Regions from separate parts of the Mesorhizobium sp. WSM4809 genome, predicted to be linked through region 1. Evidence: predicted binding sites of a transcription regulator. Region 1 holds the regulator's gene; the other holds the start of a gene.
What was found. Region 1 encodes PhoB, which activates phosphate uptake and scavenging genes when phosphate is short. Its sites were predicted from a motif close to TGTCATNNANCTGTCAT; they were not measured.

Region 1 (10,073 bases):
CCAACACAATGCCAAGGCCAAGCCATCCTTACGGCTGGCATATCACGTGTCCGGCAACCGCGAGCTGGCTTGATCTCAGGCCGCGATCTTCAGCGCGCCCGGTCCTGGAATGGCGCCCGGCGGGCATTTGCCAAGAATGATCATCCCCAGCACCTCGTCCTGGGTGACATCGGTGGTGCGGGCGGTGCCAACGACCTGGCCGTTCTTCATGACGCAGACCCGGTCGGCAAGCTCGAACACATCGTGGATGTCGTGGCTGATCAGGAAGATGCCGATGCCATCGGACTTGAGCTGCTTGACCAGTTCGCCGACCTGCGCCGTTTCCTGCGGACCAAGCGCCGCAGTCGGCTCGTCCATGATCAGGATGCGGGCGTTGAACAGGATCGCACGCGCGATCGCCACCGATTGCCGCTGGCCGCCCGACAGCTTGATCACCGGCTCCTTGAAGCGCTGGAAGCGGGGATTTAGCCGACCCATCACCTTGCGCGCCTCGGCCTCCATGGCAACGTCGTCGAGCGTACCCCAGGCGGTCATCAGCTCGCGGCCGAGGAACAGATTGGCGGCGGCGTCGACATTGTCGGCCAACGCCAGCGTCTGGTAGATCGTCTCGATGCCGTATTTCTTGGCGTCGCGTGGATTGGAGATCGATGCCTCCTCGCCGTTGACGAAGATCTGGCCCGAATCGCGCTTGTAGGCGCCGGACAGGATCTTGATCAATGTCGACTTGCCGGCGCCATTGTGGCCGAGCAGCGCCACGACCTCGCCGGGGAAAAGATCGATCGAGGCGTCGTCGACGGCGCGGATGCCGCCAAACGCGATCGAGATGTTCCTCATGTCGATCAGCGCGGTGGCTGCAGGAGCAGTCTTGTCATTCATGGCATGCCCTCCTAGACGCGCTTGCGATAGACGGTGTCGAGCCACACGGCGATGACCAGTACGGCCCCGACGACGATGCTCTGCAGCGGCGAGTCGACGCCGAGCAGCACCATGCCGGACTGCAGCGACTGCATCAGCAGCGCGCCCAGCATGGCGCCGATGATCGTTCCCGATCCGCCGGCAAGCGACGTGCCGCCGATCACGGCGGCTGCAATGACGAGCAGTTCGTCGAGCGTTCCAAGCACGTTGGTGGCCGAATTCTGCCGGGCCGAGGAGATCGCCGCGGCAATCGTGGCCAGCACGCCCATGATCATGAACACCTTCATGGTGATCCATCGCGTGTTGATGCCGGCGAGATTAGCCGCCTCGGGATTGCCGCCGATGGCGAACACATAGCGGCCGAAACGGGTGCGGTTGGTGATGAAGGTCATCACCAGCCCGACGGCGACAGCCATCAGCACCGGTATGGCGATACCGTGGGCGATGAACAGGCCGCCTTCGGGAACGGTGATGTTGTTGGCGGCCGCATATCTGTTCACGATGCCGATCGGCCAGGGGTAGGAGTTGGCGAGCCAGACCGCACCCATGATGGCGCCGCAGGTGACGACTCCAAGCAGCGCCTCGGCCCAGATCGGACGTAGCGGAAACCGGAAACGCTTGCGCTGCACCCGCCCGTTGAACAGCCCAAACACCACGGCGAGGCAGGCGACGATCCCAACGATCCAGCTCCAGGTCGCGCCGATCGATCCCGCCGGCCCACCGCCCATCAGCTGAAAAGTGGCGTTAAGCGGCGCCACGGTCTGGCCTGAAGTGACCCACCAGGCGGCACCGCGCCAGACCAGCAGGCCGCCCAGCGTCACGATAAAGGCGGGCACTTCGAGATAGGCGATGACGAAGCCTTGAAAAGCGCCGATCAACAGGCCGAGCGCCAGGCCGATGACCAGTGCCAGGACCCAGATCCACGGGTTGCCGAGTTCGAGCCCGACAAAGCGCACCAGGAAATGCACCTGGGCAAATCCCATCACCATGCCGATCAGGCCCTCGGCGGAACCGACCGACAGGTCGATGTTGCGCATGACGATGACCAGCACCATGCCGCAGGCCATGATGGCAACCGCGGACGTCTGCACCGACAGGTTCCACAGATTGCGCGGCGTGAGAAAGGTGCGGCTGTCGAAATCGAGCGGATTGACGCCAAGGCGCAGGCTGGAAATGACATGCAGCCCAATCCAGATGACCAGCAGCGCGCCGATCATGCCGAGCATGCGGGTGTCGATCTCGGTCGCCTTCAGGAACCGGGCGACGGCGCCGAGTTCCGACGCGCGCGCCGTATCGGTCTGCGGGTTTGACGTCGTATCGGTCATGGTTTCCTCCCACCGGCTGGCCGTCTGACGCGCATGCCGGAGCCCAGCCTAGAAGCTATCCGCATGATGCGGAAACAGAATTCTTTGAGAAAACGCCGCGGCTTTTGGGCCGCGGCGTTCAGATATTTCAAAGTGGTACGGATCAGTTGCAGGCCGCCACGGTGCCGGCGGCGACACCCGCGCAGACTTCGTCCTTCTTGATCCAGCCGGCGTCGATGACGACGTTGAGATTGTCCTTGGTGATGGCAACCGGGGTCAGGAACAGCGACTTGACGGTGTTGCCGCCCGGCGTCGTGAAGTCCTTGGCGCCGGCGATGTCGCTCGTCTTCTTGCCGTCGGCCAGTTGCGAGGCGATCTCGGCGGCATTCTTGCCGAGCTCCCGCGCGTCCTTCCACACCGACACGGTTTGCGTGCCGAGGGCGATGCGGTTCAGCGCGGCGTGGTCGCCGTCCTGACCCGAGACCGGCACGGTGCCGGCCAAGCCTTGAGCCGTCAGCGCCGCGACGACGCCACCGGCAGTGCCGTCATTGGCCGCGACCACCGCGTCGACCTTGTTGTCGTTGGCGGTCAGGAACTGCTCCATGTTCTTCTGGGCGTTGGCGGGCAGCCAGCCATCCGTGTAGGCTTCGCCGACATTCTTGATCTTGCCGCTGTCGATGGCTTCCTTGAGCACTTCCATCGAGCCCGAGAACAGGAAGTCGGCATTGGGATCGGCACCGGAGCCCTTGATGAAGACGTAGTTGCCTTCCGGCTTGACCTTGAACACTTCGCGGGCCTGCATGCGGCCGACTTCCTTGTTGTCGAAGGTCAGATAGAAGACGTCCTTGTTCTCGATCAGCCGGTCATAGCCGACGACCGGAATGCCTTCGTCCAGCGCCTTCTGCACGGCCGGGCCGATGGCCGAAGCGTCCTGCGCCAGGATGATCAGGGAATTAGCGCCCTGCGAGATCAGGCTTTCGACATCGGTAAGCTGCTTGCCGGGATTGGACTGCGCATCGGCGGAGATGTACTTGTCGCCAGCGGCCTCGATCGCCGTCTTCATGGCGGCTTCGTCGGTCTTCCAGCGTTCTTCCTGGAAGTTGGACCACGAAACGCCGACGACCTTGTCCTTCGCCTGCGCGACAGACGCGAGCGTCAGCGACATGGCGGCACCCGCCAGGATGGCGGCCGTGAATCTTTTCATATTATCCTCCCTGCGCCGCGTATGGCGCGACCAAACTGACCCGAGGGCCGGCACAGAGGCTCTATTTTTTCGAGCCTCGAAAAAATACTGGGCCAACGCCCGAACGCTGTCAACATCGATTCTGATGGATTTTGATGTCATTTCGAGTTTTTTTCGAGTCTCGGAATAAATAAATGACACGGCCTGCAGCTTCTGCCAGTATTTACCGGCGTCACCGACAGCGTTCCAGGGGCAGGAGGAACCGCGGCGACCGGGAGGATATGAAAGAACATGTCGGTCGGAATCCGCCACGACGATCTGCGCCGCCGCAACCGCGCCATGGTGATCGCGGCAGTGCGCCGCGCCGGACAGCCGTCGCGAACCGAGATCGCCGCGACCACAAGCCTCAGCCATTCGACCATCTCGGCGATTTCAGCGGACCTGATCGTCGAAGGCATCCTGACCGAAAGCAAGCCGAGCGAGGCCGGCTCACTCAAACGCGGCCGGCCGCAGGTCGGCCTCAGTCTCAATCCGGAAGCGGCCGCGGTAATGACCGTGGTGCTGTCGCTGAACTTCCTCTCCGTCGCCGTCATCGACTATGCCGGCCAGGTAATATCCGAGGAACAGCGCCGGCTGGACACGCTGACGATGTCGCGCGAGTCGCTGATCGGGGAATGCACGGCCATCGTGCGGCGCCGCCTGGCAGATCCCGACCTGGACGTGCGCAGCATCGCCCGCATCGCGCTGGCCATCCAGGGCATCACCGACACCCGTGCCCGCGCCATGCTGTGGTCGCCGATCACGCCGCACACCGACATCGCCTTCGCTGACATATTCGAAGACCAGTTCGGCATCCCTGCCATAATGGAGAACGACTGCAACATGATGGCGGTGGCGCTGCGCTGGCGCGACCCCGATCGTTACCGCGACGATTTCATCGCTATCCTTTTGTCGCACGGCATCGGCATGGGACTGGTGCTGAAGGGCGAATTGTTCACCGGCACCCATTCTTCGGGCGGCGAATTCGGCCACATGATCCATCGGCCGAACGGCGCGCTATGTCGCTGCGGACGGCGCGGCTGCGTCGAAGCCTATGCGGGCAATTACGCCATCTGGCGCAACGCCAGGCAGATGGGCGAGGATGCAGAACCCGTTGCCGATGTCAGCGACGCCGACATGCGCGCCCTGGCTGCCGCGGCCCGCGAAGGTGACGGACCCGAACGGGAAGCCTATCGCAAGGCCGGCGAAGCGCTCGGCTACGGCCTCGGCAGCCTGTTCGCGCTGATCGATCCGGCGCCGGTCGCCATGGTCGGTGTCAGCGCCGCCGCCTTCGACCTGATCGAGCCGGCATTGCGGCAAGCGATTGCCCAGACCGCCGGCGGCCAGCATTCCAAATCGATTTCCTTCGACACCGAGCCGAACGAACTGCCGCTGATCCGCGAGGGCTGCGCCATGCGGGCGCTGATCTTCGTCGATCAGGAGATTTTTGCGCCGGGCGTGCAGGCGAGATCCGGTTTCGGCGGCAAGAACGTGGCGTGAGTTCAAACGAGGGAGTTCAGTCCTCTCGGATGGCGTATCCGGCCCCACGGATCGTGCGGATGACATCAGGCATACGGCCATTGTTGACCGCCTTGCGCAGCCGGCCGACATGCACGTCGACCGTGCGCTCGTCGATGTAGATCGTCTCGCCCCAGACATTGTCGAGCAGCTGGCTGCGCGAGAACACGCGGCCTGGATGGCGCATCATGAATTCGAGCAGGCGGAATTCCGTCGGCCCAAGCCGGATCTCGCTCTTCTTGCGATAGACACGGTGCGACTCGCGATCGAGCACGATATCGCCGACCTTTAGCACGCTGGACAGCACTTCCGGCTTGGCCCGGCGCAGCAGCGCCTTGACCCTGGCCATGAACTCTGGCGTCGAGAAGGGCTTGACCAGATAGTCGTCGGCGCCGGTCGACAGGCCGCGCACGCGGTCGCTTTCCTCGCCTCGCGCGGTCAGCATGATGATCGGCAGCCGCTCGGTCTCGGGACGCATTCGCAGGCGCCGGCAGAGTTCGATGCCCGAAACCGCAGGCACCATCCAGTCGAGCACCAGAAGATCGGGAACGTTCTCCTGCAGCCGGATTTCGGCCTCATCGCCGCGCGTCACCACCTCGACCTGGTAACCTTCGGATTCAAGATTGTAGCGGAGCAGCACGCCTAGCGGCTCCTCATCCTCCACCACCATGATGCGTGGTGCGATCATCGGCTGGTCACCCCTGTTATGCCGCTGGCGCGGACATTGCCGTCTCGTCCTGCTTCGGACGATTGGCTGGCAGCTGCGTGCCGGTCAAAACATAGTAGGCATTTTCGGCGATGTTGGTCACGTGGTCGCCGATCCGCTCGAGGTTCTTGGCGCAAAACAACAGGTGCGTGCACGCCGTGATGTTGCGGGGATCTTCCATCATGTAGGTCAGCAGCTCGCGGAACACCGAGGTGTATTTGACGTCGATGCGTTCATCATTGTTTCTGAGCGTGGCAAGCGCTGCCGCGTCAGCGGCGGCATACTCGTCGACGACCCCCTGCACCTGGATCAGCACCAGCTGCGCCATCGCGTCGATCGAATGCGAAAGATCGTGCGGCGTGACGCTCAGCCCGACAGTGCCGACGCGCTTGGCGATGTTCTTGGCAAGGTCGCCGATGCGCTCGAGGTCGCCGGCCATGCGGATCGAACCGACCACCGCACGCAGATCGTTGGCCATTGGCTGGCGCTTGGCGATCAGCGTGATGGCGCGATCGTCCAGCTCGCGCTGGCGGGCATCCATGATGGCATCGTCGGAAACCACGCGCTGCGCCAGCGCATTGTCCGAATTGAGCAAAGCCTTGGTCGAGCCACTGACCATCGAGCGGGCGAGATCGCCCATGTCGCGGATCAGCTGGCTGATCTGCTCCAGATCCTCATCGAAAGATGCAACGGTATGTTCACCCATGATCTTCGTCCCTCATATGCCTGAGCTCAGCCGAACCGGCCGGTGATGTAGTCCTGGGTGCGTTTGTCGTCGGGGGTGGTGAACATCTTGTCGGTGGCGCCCTCCTCGACCAGATAGCCTAGATGGAACATCGCGGTGCGCTGCGACACGCGCGCTGCCTGCTGCATCGAATGGGTGACGATGACGATCGTATAGTTCTGGCGCAGTTCGTCGATCAGTTCCTCGACGCGAGCAGTGGCGATCGGATCGAGCGCCGAACACGGCTCGTCCATCAGGATCACCTCGGGCGACACGGCGATGGCGCGTGCAATGCACAGACGCTGCTGCTGGCCACCGGAAAGACCCGTGCCAGGTTCCTGCAAACGGTCCTTCACCTCGTTCCAGATTGCCGCCTTCTTCAGGCTCGACTCGACGATCTGATCCATGTCGGCCTTGCGCTTGGCCAATCCGTGGATGCGCGGGCCATAGGCGACGTTCTCGTAGATCGACTTGGGGAACGGATTGGGTTTCTGAAACACCATGCCGACGCGCGCCCTGAGTTCGACGACATCGATGTTCTTGTCGTAGATGTCTTCTTCGTCGAGCGTTATCTTGCCGGTTACCCGCGCGGAATCGATGGTGTCGTTCATGCGGTTGAGGCAACGCAGGAAGGTCGACTTGCCGCAGCCGGAGGGGCCGATCAGCGCCGTCACCTGATTCAGGCGGACGTCGAGATTGACATCGAACAGCGCCTGCTTCTCGCCATAGAACACGCCGACCTTGTCGCCGCGCATTTTGATCACTTCGTTCGACTTGGCGTTCATCTTATCGCCCACTGCGTTTTCAAGGGACTGTTCGGTCATGATGTTCATACCAAAATGCCTTTTTTCTACCAGCGCCGCTCGAACCGACGCCGAAGCACGATCGCGGTGATGTTCATGGCCATGAGGAAGACGAGCAGGATGATGATCGCGCCCGACATGCGCTCGACGAAGGCGCGTTCGGCCTCGTTCGCCCACATATAGATCTGCACCGGCAGCGCGGTGGCCGGATCGAAAGGCGTCGTCGGTGGATCGGCGACGAAGGCGACCATGCCGATTAGCAGCAGGGGCGCGGTTTCACCGAGCGCACGCGCTAGACCGATGATGGTGCCGGTGAGGATGCCGGGTGCGGCAAGCGGCAGGATGTGCTGGAACACCATCTGCATCTTGGAGGCGCCAAGACCGAGAGCCGCCGAGCGGATCGACGGCGGCACCGCGGCAAGTGCAGCGCGCGTCGCGATGATGATCGTCGGCAGCGTCATCAGTGTCAGCACCAGGCCGCCGACGAAAGCGGCGGAGCGCGGCATGCCCAGGAAATTGATGAACACCGCGAGGCCGAGCAAGCCGAAGACGATTGACGGCACCGCTGCCAGATTGTTGATGTTGACCTCGATAAGGTCGGTGAAACGGTTCTTCTTGGCGAACTCCTCCAGATAGATGGAGGCGGCGACGCCGATCGGTAGCGCCAGGAGCAACACGATTACCATCATATAAAACGAGCCGATGATCGCCACGCCCATGCCCGAGGTTTCCGGGCGGCTGGAGGCGCCGTAGGTGAACAGGCCGCTGTTGAAGTGCTCGGCCATCGCGCCCTCGGTCTTGAGCTTGTTCATCCAGGTGATCTGCTGGTCCGAGACCTTGCGTCGCGCTTCCTCGACACTGAGGTCGATCTGGCCCTTGAAAGCCGAGTCGAGATTGGCGGCGGCGAGGATGTTGACGTTGCGTGTCGTGCCGATCACGGACGGATCGGCGGCAACGATGTCGCGCAACTGGACGCGGGCGCCTTCCGACAGGAAGCCCTTGAGCTTCTGGATCATCGGCTTGTCATCAGGAGAGATGCCGAGCTTGGCCACAAGCGCGTTTTCGGCGAGCTTGGGATAATTTGCCTTGATCAGAACGCTCGGATCGGTTGCACGCTTGCCGGAAGGATCGATCACCTTCTCGTCGAACGAGATCGGCAGTGATACCGTCGTCTGCCAGAAGGCGGTGTAGCCTTTCGAGACGATGGTGATCAGCATGATTGCCAGGAACGCCAGGCCTACGGAAATCGCCACGACGCCATAGATGCGGAAACGGCGTTCGGCGGCGTAACGGGCCTTCAGGCCGATGTCGCGGCGCGGATGGGCCGCCGCCCTGACCATCGTATTCATGGAAATGTCGGTCATTCGTACTGCTCCCGATATTTGCGCACGATGTAGAGCGCGACGATGTTCATCACCAACGTCAGCGCGAACAGCGTCAGGCCGAGTGCGAAGGCGACCAGCGTCTGCGGCGAATTGAACTCGAGGTCGCCGGTGAGCTGGTTGACGATCTTGACGGTGATGGTCGTCATCGCCTCGAACGGGTTGATGGTGAGGTTGGCGGCGACGCCCGCCGCCAGCACGACAATCATCGTTTCGCCGATGGCGCGCGAGGCGGTCAGCAGGATGGCGCCGACGATGCCGGGTAGTGCAGCCGGCAGGATCACCCGCTTGATCGTCTCGGAGCGGGTCGCGCCGAGGCCAAGCGACCCGTCGCGCATGGCGCGCGGCACCGCGGTTATGATGTCGTCCGAAAGAGAGGACACCACCGGGATCAGCATGACGCCCATGACCAGGCCGGCGGTGAAGATGCTCTGGCCCTGGATGAAGGGCGAACCGCCGGTCAGCGCCGCGGACAGGTCGCGCAGGAACGGCCCAAGCGTGACGACGGCGAAGATGCCGTAGACGATGGTCGGTATGCCGGCCAGCAGTTCAAGCGCCGGCTTAACCACCGAGCGCACCTTGGGCGTTGCATACTCGGCCATGTAGACAGCCGACATCAGCCCGACCGGCACCGCAACCAGCAGCGCGACGGCGGCGATGTAGAGCGTGCCCGCAAGAAGCGGGATCAGGCCGAATTGGCCCTGGCTGCCGCCCGAACCGGCAGCGGCAAAACGCGGATCCCAGACGGTGCCGAAGAAGAAACTCATCGGCGAGACGCTTTCGAAGAAGGTGATCGTCTGGAACAGCATCGAAAGCACGATGCCGATGGTTGTCAGGATGGCGATGGTGGAGGCGGCAAGCAGCCCCCACAGCATCAGCCTCTCGACATTGTTGCGTGCCCTGGCGCGCGGCTCGATCTGCCTGAGCGCATAGAAGGCGCCGGCGATCGAGGAAACGAGAATGACAATGGCGCCGAACAGGCCGAGCCGGTCCTGGACCTTGTTCGCCTCGACGGCGATCGGGATCATGTAATCCTGCGTGTCGCTCGCCAGTGCCACACCCTTGGCGGCGAGCAGCGGCTGCAGCTCGGCAAAGCTGGCAGGCATTGCGGCCAGTGTGCCTGCATCGAGTTTGCGCAGGCCCCTGGCGAGGCTCTTTACCAGGCTGACATCCAGTGCCTCACTGGCAACCTTGCTGTCGACGGTGCGCTCGGGCAAGGCAGTGTGAATGTGTCGGTCAAGATAGACGGAAGACCCGACGGTCCAGACGGCAAGCAGCAAAAAAGCAGGCAGAACGGCGAGCAGGAAGGCCCACCAGCCATGATAGTGGGCGCGCGAATGCGGCTTGACCTTGCCATTGTCGTGGGCCGCGGCACGTTGCCGACCGATGAAAAAGGCAACCAGGCCGACGGCAACGACGATGGCCAGTACGAGCAAGGACGACATGGACCCACCCCAAGAGAAATTCTTACGCAGCCGCCATTGCGGCCTGCGATGAAA
Region 2 (10,073 bases), on a different contig from region 1:
GCAGCGTCGCGGCCCTCGAACAGCGCCATCACCCGTTTGCCGGTCGACTGCAGCCAAGCCTGCGCCTTGACCAGCTCGATCTGCAGCTTCTCGAGTATCTCGTCATACTCGTCGCTTTTCATCTTCTTGTCGTAGGGATAGCCGCCAGCGGTCAGCTTGTTGTCCTCGACCCAGTCGGGAAGCACGGGATTCTCGATGTCGAACTCCCTCTCCTTGCCACCGATCCTGATCTTCAGCGGCCCCGAAGTTGGCGCGGCGGGACTTTCTTTGGCTTTTTTCATCGAGACGAACCCTTTCCAGCTTCCGGACTCATGCTATGGGGAGCCACTACAGCGTCGCGCGTCCGTTTGGATGCGCAAAGGACGCTGTAGCACTTTTGATTTGCGCATGATCCTTTCCGAAAATCGATCCCGATTTTCGGGGTCATGCGGCAAGCGGTCTAGTGGAAGTTTTCCGCCACCGTGCGACCGGGTGCGAAGACATGGGGGCAGGTCCACGAGCGAATGGCTGACCTGGACACAGAGCAGAGAGGCATGACGCAAACCATGGCCGCACGGCTGTGGCATAGCCGCTGGCTGCTTGCGGCCGGCGTCACCGCGGTCGTCGCCGTCTATGCCTTGGCCGGGATTTCAGCCTATGTCGTCCTCGCGGCGCTGCTGTTGCTGCTTGCAGCGGCCATACTGCCGGCCACTGGCGCGCGCCAATCCACCGGCAGCGGCGCTGCCATCGAGGCCATCGGCCTGCAGCGGCTCTCTGGTGAATATCTGGCCGCCGCCGTCGCCGATCCGCTGATCATCTTCGATCGGACCGCCACCATCGTCCATGCCAACGCCGCCGCCTTCGCCGCCTTCGGTGGCATCGCGCCAGGCATGTCGCTGTCGTTGAAATTCCGGGCGCCGGAGATGCAGACCCTGCTGGACGGCGTGCTATCAGGCGATATCGCCTCCGATGTCGTCGACTACATGGAGAAGCTGCCGGTCGAACGGGCCTACCGGGTGAGTGTGTCCTCGGTCGGTCACGCCACCGATCTCTATGTGCTGGTGTTCAAGGACCAGAGCGAAGCACGCAGGATCGACCGTATGCGCGCCGATTTCATTGCCAATGCCAGCCATGAACTGCGCACGCCGCTCGCCTCCATCGCCGGCTTTATCGAAACGCTGCGCGGGCCAGCCCGCAACGACGCGGCGGCGCGCGACCAGTTTCTGCAGATCATGCAGAGCCAGACCGGTCGCATGGCGCGTCTGATCGACGATTTGTTGTCGCTGTCGCGGCTCGAGATGAAACCCTATCTGAAGCCGGGAACCGAGGTGGATCTGCGGCAGACAGTCGACAGCGTCATCGACTCGCTCGGACCGCTGGCCAGCGAAAACGCCGTTGCCATCGAGCGGCACTACGCCGATGGGCCGCTTCATGTGCCTGGCGATCGCGATGAGCTTTTCCAGGTTTTCGAGAACCTCTTGGAAAACGCCTGCAAATACGGGCAGTCGGGTGAGCGCGTGGTTGTATTCATAGCCCATAGCGACGCCGGATCAGAACCGGGCATCGACGTGACGATCAGGGACTTTGGCCCTGGCATTCCCGAGGAGCACATTCCGCGCATTACCGAGCGCTTCTACCGCGTCGACGTCGAGACCAGCCGGACCCAGAAGGGTACCGGCCTCGGCCTGTCGATCGTCAAGCATATACTGACGCGCCACAACGCCCGGCTTTCGATCAAGTCCGAAGTCGGCAACGGCGCGGCATTCTCGGTTCATTTGCCGACGCACTGATATCGCCCTAATTCAAGGGGACTGTTTCTTTTTTCTGTCATCCGGCTAGCGTATCAGCGGGGATTCGAGGAAACGACTCAAAATCAAAACACCCCGTGGGAAGGCATTTTGCCATGCAGTCCGTGCACATCGTCAGCGCTTATGACGAGGAGTTGAAATATCTGTCGAAGCGCATCGCCGCGATGGGAGGCCATGCCGAGCGCATGGTCGAGCAGGCGGTCACCGCTCTCGTCAATGCCGACCCAGGCCTTGCCCAGAAGGTCATCCGCGACGATACCGTACTGGACGAGGGCCAGCGCGAAATCGACGACAAGGCGATCATCATCATCGCCAAGCGTCAGCCGATGGCGTCGGATTTGCGCGAGATCGTCGGGACCATTCGCATCTCCGCCGACCTCGAACGGGTTGGCGATCTCGCCAAGAACGTTGCCAAGCGGGTGGTCGCCGTCACCGACGGACGCCAGCCGACCAGCCTGTTCCGAGGCCTCGAGGCCCTGTCCAACCTGGCGTTGACCCAGCTCAAGGAAGTGCTCGACGTCTACGCGTCTCGCTCGGTGGAGAAAATCGGCTTCGTGCGCGATCGTGACGACCAGATCGACGCCATGTACACATCGCTGTTTCGCGAATTGCTGACCTACATGATGGAAGATCCGCGCAACATCACGCCCTGCACGCATCTGCTGTTTTGCGCCAAGAACATCGAGCGTATCGGTGATCACGCCACCAACATAGCCGAGACCATCTACTACATCGTCACCGGCGATCAGTTGCCGGCTGAGCGGCCCAAGGGCGACAAGACCGACAAGATCAGCCTTTCCGAGACGCAGCCGGTGAAGTGAACGCGCCTCTCGAACCGCCATCCGATTTACGCTAAGCTTTCCGGGCCTTGCCTCTATCCTCGTCCGTGGATTTGCTCCGGGAGGTCGTGATGGAAAATGTTCGGAACCTGACCCCGGCGCCTGCGTCGATATCCGGCATTGTCGCTTGCGGCGTTTACACGGCCGGGCGCCGCATCGCCGACATTCCCATCGAGGAAGCCGGCGAATGGGCAAAAAAATCCGGCCATGTCGTCTGGATCGGCCTGCTGGAGCCCGACCGTAACCTGTTGCTGCGCGTCCAGGCGCAGTTTCACCTGCATGAACTGGCGATCGAGGATGCCGAGCACCCGCACCAGCGGCCGAAGATCGAGCAATATGGCGACGCCTTGTTCATCGTCGCCCGCACCGCACAGCTGATCGACGGCCGGGTCACCTTCGGCGAGACCCATTTGTTCGTCGGCTCAGGCTACATCGTCAGCGTCAGGCACGGTCCCTCGACGTCCTATGCCGCCGTTCGTCAGCACTGGGAAAGCTGCCCGCATTCGCTGGCCAAGGGTGAGGATTTCGTCCTCTATGCCATTCTCGATTTCATCGTCGACAATTACATGCCGGTGCTCGAGCAGATCGAGGACGAAGTCGAGGCGATCGAGGACAAGGTTCTGCTGAAGCCAATGACCGCTCCCGACATCGAACGGCTCTATATGCTGCGCCGCGATCTCCTGCGCCTGCGCAATGCCGCGCTTCCGCTGGTCGAAGTCTGCCGACGGCTGACCAGCGCCGAGCTGCCGCAGATACATACCGCCATGCACCCGCTGTTCCGCGACGTGACCGACCACATCCGCACCGTCCAGGAGAAGATCGACAGCCTGCGCGAAGTGCTGGCGTTCGCTTTCGAGGCCAGCCTCCTGGTCGGCCAGAGTCAGGAAACGGCGAACACCAAGAAACTCGCCTCCTGGGCCGCGATCCTGGCGGTGCCCACGGCGCTCGCCGGCATCTACGGCATGAACTTCGACAGTATGCCGGAACTGAAGATGGAATACGGCTATCCGGTGGTGCTGGGCGCTATCGCGCTCATCTGCACGTTTCTCTACTGGCGGTTCAGGAAGAACGGTTGGCTGTGAGAAGAGAGCGAATAGGGAGTAGCGAATAGCGAACACAAAAACGGCTTGCTTCCTGTGACGGAAGGCAAGCCGTTTCTATTCGCTATTCGCTATTCGCTATTCGCTATTCGCTATTCGCTATTCGCTATTCGCTATTCGCTATTCGCTATTCGCTCAGCGACTCCGCCGCCGCTCCGATGCCGGCTGGAACGCCACGCGGGCGTGATATTTGCAGTAGGGTCCGGTTTCGGCGGCTTCGTTGCCGCAGAAATGGAAGTCCTCTGAAAGCGGGTCACCGTTCGGCCATTTGCAGGTTCGCTCGGTCAGCTCGACCAGCTGCAGATGCCGCGAGATCGGCAGCACGACATTCTCGACCGGACGGATGTAATGGCGTGCCACGGGTTCGGCGTCGAACTGCGTCTGCAAGGCGGTCGCGCCGATCGATGTCGTGACATGGCGTGCCGTGGTTGCAGCGCGTGATACCGATTTCTGGACGGTCGATCCTTGCGCTGCCTTCTTCTGGCGTGCCGGTGTGGCGGTCGAGCGTCCGCGGCCCGACAGTTTCAGCCGATGCACCTTCCCGATGACCGCGTTGCGGCTGACCCCTCCAAGCTGCGCAGCAATCTGGCTTGCGCTCAGACCCTCCGACCACAGTTTTCTCAAGAGTTCTACCCGCTCGTCAGTCCAGTTCATGAGACCGCGCTCCTCTAAGCGTGCGGCAATCGGAATCCTTCTCCCGACCCGGCAACATTTGCCAGGGCAGACACCACATATATCTGGTGATTAGGTCCGCCGCACGAAATCTAGTTATTTCTCAACTACAACTACTCTATGCGCTGACTCGGTGACAAGAGTCCCAAGTGCAACACGAATCGGTTTTTTCGGTTTTCCCCAACTTGCCCGGTCGCTGATGAGCCGGCGTCCCGTCGGAGGGCTTGCCGCGCGCCACTACGCGACGTTTTCGTTGACTTCATGGCCGAAAAACGGGATAAGCCGCACAGGCCGCCGCTTTGGCGGCTTTTTTGATTTTCCGGTACCGGAGACGCATATAATGAGCGGTTCGGCGCTTTACGAGACCTTTGCTCGCGCACCCCTGGCCTTCGACCACGGGGAAGGCACCTGGCTGGTTACCGACAAGGGCGAGCGATATCTCGATTTCGCCGGCGGCATCGCCGTCAATTCGCTGGGCCACAGCCATCCGCATCTGGTCGCCGCACTCACCGAGCAGGCCGCCAAGCTCTGGCATGTTTCCAACCTCTATGAGATTCCGGGGCAGAGCCGGCTTGGCGAGCGGCTGGCCGACGCCACCTTCGCCGACAAGGTGTTCTTCACCAATTCCGGCGCCGAGGCGCTGGAATGCGCGATCAAGACGGCGCGGCGCTGCCATTTCGTCAAAGGAAATCCCGAGCGCTTCCGCGTCATCACCTTTGAGGGCGCCTTCCATGGCCGCACGCTGGCGACCATCGCGGCTGGCGGCCAGTACAAATATCTCGAAGGCTTCGGCCCTAAGGTCGAAGGTTTCGATCAGGTCGGCTTCGACGATATCGACGCCGCCGAAAAGGCGATCACGCCGGAGACGGCCGCGATCCTGATCGAGCCGGTGCAGGGCGAGGGCGGTATCCGCCCGGTGCCGACGCAGTCGCTGAAGCGGCTCAGGCAATTGTGCGAACAGCACGGCCTGCTGTTGATCTACGACGAGGTCCAGTGCGGCATCGGCCGCACCGGCAAGCTGTTCGCGCATGAATGGTCAGGTGTCACGCCAGACATCATGGCGATCGCCAAGGGTATTGGCGGCGGCTTCCCGATGGGCGCCTGCCTTGCCACGGATGAAGCGGCCGTAGGCATGACTGCTGGCGTGCACGGCACCACTTTCGGCGGCAACCCGCTTGCCATGGCGGTCGGCAACGCCGTGCTCGATGTCGTGCTGGAAGACGGCTTCCTCGAAGATGTCCAGCGCAAGGCGCTGCTGATGAAGCAGGGACTGGCGTCGGTCGCCGACGAGTTTCCCGAAATCATCGAGGACATCAGGGGTGCCGGGCTGATGCTCGGCCTCAAATGCGCCATGCCCAACACCAAGGTGAACATGGCCTTGCGCGACCAGCACCTGCTGGCGGTTCCGGCCGGCGACAACGTCATTCGCCTGTTGCCGCCGCTCACCGTCACCGACGCCGAGATCCATGACGCGCTCAACCGCATCCGCGCCGGCGCCAAGGGCCTGGCGGAGGCGATCGCTTCCGCCGCGGCGAAGTAATCCCGGAACCATTGCAGATGTCAGTTCGCCATTTCACCGATCTTTCCACCGTTTCCGAAGGCGATCTGCGCTTGATGCTGGACGATGCGGTGGTGCGAAAGGCGCGCCTCAAGGCCGGCGAACGCACCAAACCGCTCGAAGGCAAGGTGCTGGCAATGATCTTCGACAAGCCGTCGACGCGCACGCGCGTCTCCTTCGACGTCGGCATGCGGCAGCTCGGCGGCGAGACCATCATGCTGACCGGCACCGAGATGCAGCTCGGCCGCTCCGAGACCATTGCCGACACCGCCAAGGTGCTGTCGCGCTATGTCGATGCGATCATGATCCGCACCACCTCGCATGAGCGCCTGCTGGAATTGACCGAGAACGCCACCGTGCCGGTGATCAATGGATTGACCGACGACACCCATCCCTGCCAGCTGATGGCCGATATCATGACCTTCGAGGAACATCGCGGTCCGGTCGCCGGCAAGACCATCGCCTGGACCGGCGACGGCAACAATGTGCTGCATTCCTTACTTGAGGCCTCGGCCCGGTTCCGCTTCAACCTCAACGTCGCCGTGCCCGAGGGCAGTGAGCCGGCGCAGAAGCATATCGACTGGTCGCAGGCGCATGGCGGCAAGCTGCACTTCACCCGCTCGCCCGAGGAAGCCGTCGATCAGGCCGACTGCATCGTCACCGATTGCTGGGTGTCGATGGGCCAGGAGCATCGCGCCCGCGGCCACAATGTGTTCTCGCCCTATCAGGTCAACGCCAAGCTGATGGCCAAGGCCAAGCCGGACGCGCTGTTCATGCATTGCCTGCCGGCGCATCGTGGCGAGGAAGTGACGGACGACGTCATCGACGGGCCGCATTCGGTGGTCTTCGACGAGGCCGAGAACCGGCTCCATGCCCAGAAGGCCGTGCTTGCCTGGTGTCTCGGCGCTTGAAGTGTCTCGGCGCTTGAAGTGTCTGGGCGCTTGATCCCCGGGAGCTTGATCTGCGAGGGTGTGATGCCTATTTGCGCCGCATCACGCAAATCAAGCGCGTTTCGACGCATGCGCCCCGGAGGGCGGCATGGCCGCGCCCTGGAGCTTTGTCATGTTGGAAACCTATCAAGTGACTGAACATCACCCCAAACTCGGCGAATTTGGCTATGCCGGCGACGATCATGTCGTGCCGTTCGAGGTCGGCCCGCTCGATGTGCGGGGCCGCACCGTCCAACTCGGGCCGATGCTCGACGCCATCCTCGGCCGCCACGATTATCCCGAGCCGGTCGCCCGCCTGCTGGCAGAGGCCTGTGTGCTGACCGTGCTGCTCGGCACCTCGCTGAAGTTCGAGGGCAAGTTTATCCTGCAGACCCGCACCGACGGGCCTGTCGACATGCTGGTCGCGGATTTTTCCACGCCCTCGGCGCTGCGCGCCTATGCGCGTTTTGACGCCGACCGGCTGGAAGCGCTTGTCGCGGCCGGCGAAACTTCCCAGCAGACGCTGCTCGGCAGCGGCGTGCTGGCGCTGACCATCGACCAGGGCGCTCACACGCAGCGCTACCAGGGCATCGTCCAACTCGACGGCGAGACGCTGGAAGATGCGGCACGCACCTATTTTCGCCAGTCGGAACAGATCCCGACCGATCTCAGGCTGTCGGTGGCCAAGCTTTTGACGCCCGGTCCTGGCGGTGCCCGCGAGCAGTGGCGCGCCGGTGGTATCCTGGCGCAGTTCCTGCCGCAGTCGCCCGAGCGCATGCGCGTCCCGGACCTGCCGGGTGGCGATGGCGATCCGCGCGAGGAGATCCACGACCCGGTCGACAATTCCTGGCAGGAGTTGCTGGCGCTGCTCGGCACGATCGAACCGACCGAACTGATCGACCCGACGATCGGTGCCGAGCGGCTGCTTTACAGGCTGTTCCACGAGCATGGCGTGCGCGTCTTCGGCGGCGTCCCGGTCGCCGACCAGTGCTCGTGCTCCAAGGACAAGATCCGCGGCATCCTCGAGGGTTTTTCCGCGCAGGAGATCAAGGACAGCACCGAGGATGGTGGCATCCACGTCGCCTGCGAATTCTGCTCGAAGCAATATGACTTCGACCCGGCGGAATTCGCGGCTCAGTAGCAGGGTTTTTCCTTCTCCCCGTTTACGGGGAGAAGGTGCCCGAAGGGCGGATGAGGGGGCAGCGCGAACTTTGGCGAATGGCCGCGTGTGTCCACTCAGACGTTGTCGTGCTTGGGAGATAATCTCACGAGTTCGGTGCCGCCCCTCATTGCCCTGCCGGGCATTTCTCCCCGTAGAACGGGGAGAAAGGCGCTAATTCACCGTCCGCCGCGTCCCCGGCAGGTCCAGCGAAAACGCCGGAATGGCGATGTCGAACGTCTCGCCCTGCTGGTTGCGCATCGTGTAGTGCCCGACCATGATGCCGGATGGTGTCGAGAGCGGGCAACCGGACGTGTATTGGTAGCTGTCGCCGGGATTGAGTTCGGGCTGGTCGCCGACGACGCCGGGGCCGCGCACTTCCTCGACGCGGCCAGTGCCGTCGGTGATATGCCAATAGCGCGACAGAAGCTGCACGAAGTCGTCCGACTGATTGTCGATCGTTATTTGATAGCCCCAGACATAGCGGTTCTCCGAGGGATCCGAACGGTCCTCCAGATAGAATGGCCTGACCTGCACTTCGATGTTGCGCGTGACGGCGCTATACATAAGCGGCTCCAAAAAACGGTTCCAGCGGAACTTTCGGCGCTCTGTGCGGTTAGGTCAACCGACCGAAGCCTCCTCTGGCCGACCTCGCGGGCAGGTGCCGACAAAGAATGTCATTTAAGTGACATATGACAATGATGGTGTGCGCGGACTGGTGATGCGCGACTCGGGCGCTCTGCTGAACTGTTGAAACCGGCCATCTTGTGGACCGGTTTTCCTGGAGTGACCGGATCTCGATGGAACTCACTCTCATAGCCGCCACGCTTTCAACTGTCCTCATCCTCTCGAATCTCGCCAGCATCGTGCTCGCCGCTTCGCGTCTGAAACGGCGCCACACCATTGGGCCGCCGGCCGCCAAGCCGCGGCCGGTGTCGATCGTCGTGCCGTCGCGCGGCGTCGAGCCGTTCACGCAGGAGACGCTGGAACGCGCCTTCTCGCTCGATTGGCCGCGCTACGAGTTGATTTTCTGCGTTGCCCATGCCGACGATCCGGTGGTCAAATTGATAAACAGGACGATCGTCCGGTTTCCGAAAGTGCCAGCCCGGCTGCTTATCGGCGACGACCGCATCAGCGCCAATCCGAAACTCAACAATTGCGTCAAGGGCTGGGAAGCGGCGCGGCACGACTGGGTCGTCCTGGCCGATTCCAACGTGCTGATGCCGAGAGACTACGTCCAGCACCTGATGGCTGCCTGGCGGTCCGGCACCGGCCTTGTCTGCTCGACGCCGATCGGCTCCCGGCCTGCCGGCTTCTGGGCCGAGGTCGAATGCGCTTTCCTCAACACGCTGCAGGCGCGCTGGCAATATGCCGGCGAGGCGCTCGGCCTTGGCTTTGCCCAGGGCAAGAGCATGCTCTGGAACAAGCCGATGCTCGACGCCAATGGCGGCATCCGCGCGCTGGCCGCCGAGATCGCCGAGGACGCCGCCGCGACCAAGCTGGTGAACAGCCTCGGCTTGCGCGTCAATCTCGTCGCCGCCCCCTTCGAGCAGCCGCTTGGCCGGCGCTCGTTTGACGAGATCTGGTCGCGTCAGGCCCGTTGGGCGCGCCTGCGCCGCGTCACTTTCCCGCTGTTCTTCGCACCCGAAATCCTGACCGGCGCCTTGGTGCCGCTGGTGCTTGCGCTGATTGCCGCAGCCAGTGCCGGTTTCAGCCTCTGGGCAACCGCCATTGCCGTACTGGCGGCCTTCTACCTTCCGGAGTGCGCCCTGGCCTGGTCCAAGGGCTGGTACCTGTCGCCACGCATGGTCGCCGCGATCATGGCGCGCGACCTGATCCTGCCGGCGATGTGGGGACGCGGCTGGCTCGGCGGCGCCGTCGACTGGCGCGGCAATGCGATGACCATCGGCACCAAGACGGCCGAGCTGGAAGAGACGCCGTCCGGCGCCTGAAGGCGTCAGCTAGGTTTGACCGCTGGAATAATTATCGTATATACGGAAATGTTGCGTTAGGCTCTATTTTTGTGTAT

Region 2: a site for PhoB is predicted at 8,720-8,736, ahead of AC0L24_RS13290 (ceramide glucosyltransferase). Genes of this name have one in related genera too.

Annotation. Positions count from the first base shown of each region.
Region 1 covers NZ_JBVVQW010000010.1:65,208-75,280, reverse strand. Annotated here, with positions in the region: gene AC0L24_RS22890 (ATP-binding cassette domain-containing protein) at 76-876, opposite strand; gene AC0L24_RS22885 (sugar ABC transporter permease) at 888-2,240, opposite strand; gene xylF (D-xylose ABC transporter substrate-binding protein) at 2,383-3,423, opposite strand; gene AC0L24_RS22875 (ROK family protein) at 3,694-4,941, shown strand; gene phoB (phosphate regulon transcriptional regulator PhoB) at 4,958-5,647, opposite strand; gene phoU (phosphate signaling complex protein PhoU) at 5,664-6,371, opposite strand; gene pstB (phosphate ABC transporter ATP-binding protein PstB) at 6,398-7,222, opposite strand; gene pstA (phosphate ABC transporter permease PstA) at 7,240-8,556, opposite strand; gene pstC (phosphate ABC transporter permease subunit PstC) at 8,553-10,019, opposite strand.
Region 2 covers NZ_JBVVQW010000004.1:423,208-433,280, forward strand. Annotated here, with positions in the region: gene ppk2 (polyphosphate kinase 2) at 1-281, opposite strand, end outside; gene AC0L24_RS13250 (ATP-binding protein) at 504-1,769, shown strand; gene phoU (phosphate signaling complex protein PhoU) at 1,883-2,608, shown strand; gene AC0L24_RS13260 (magnesium and cobalt transport protein CorA) at 2,698-3,708, shown strand; gene AC0L24_RS13265 (GcrA family cell cycle regulator) at 3,862-4,380, opposite strand; gene AC0L24_RS13270 (aspartate aminotransferase family protein) at 4,739-5,938, shown strand; gene argF (ornithine carbamoyltransferase) at 5,956-6,867, shown strand; gene AC0L24_RS13280 (Hsp33 family molecular chaperone) at 6,995-8,026, shown strand; gene apaG (Co2+/Mg2+ efflux protein ApaG) at 8,219-8,611, opposite strand; gene AC0L24_RS13290 (ceramide glucosyltransferase) at 8,845-9,996, shown strand.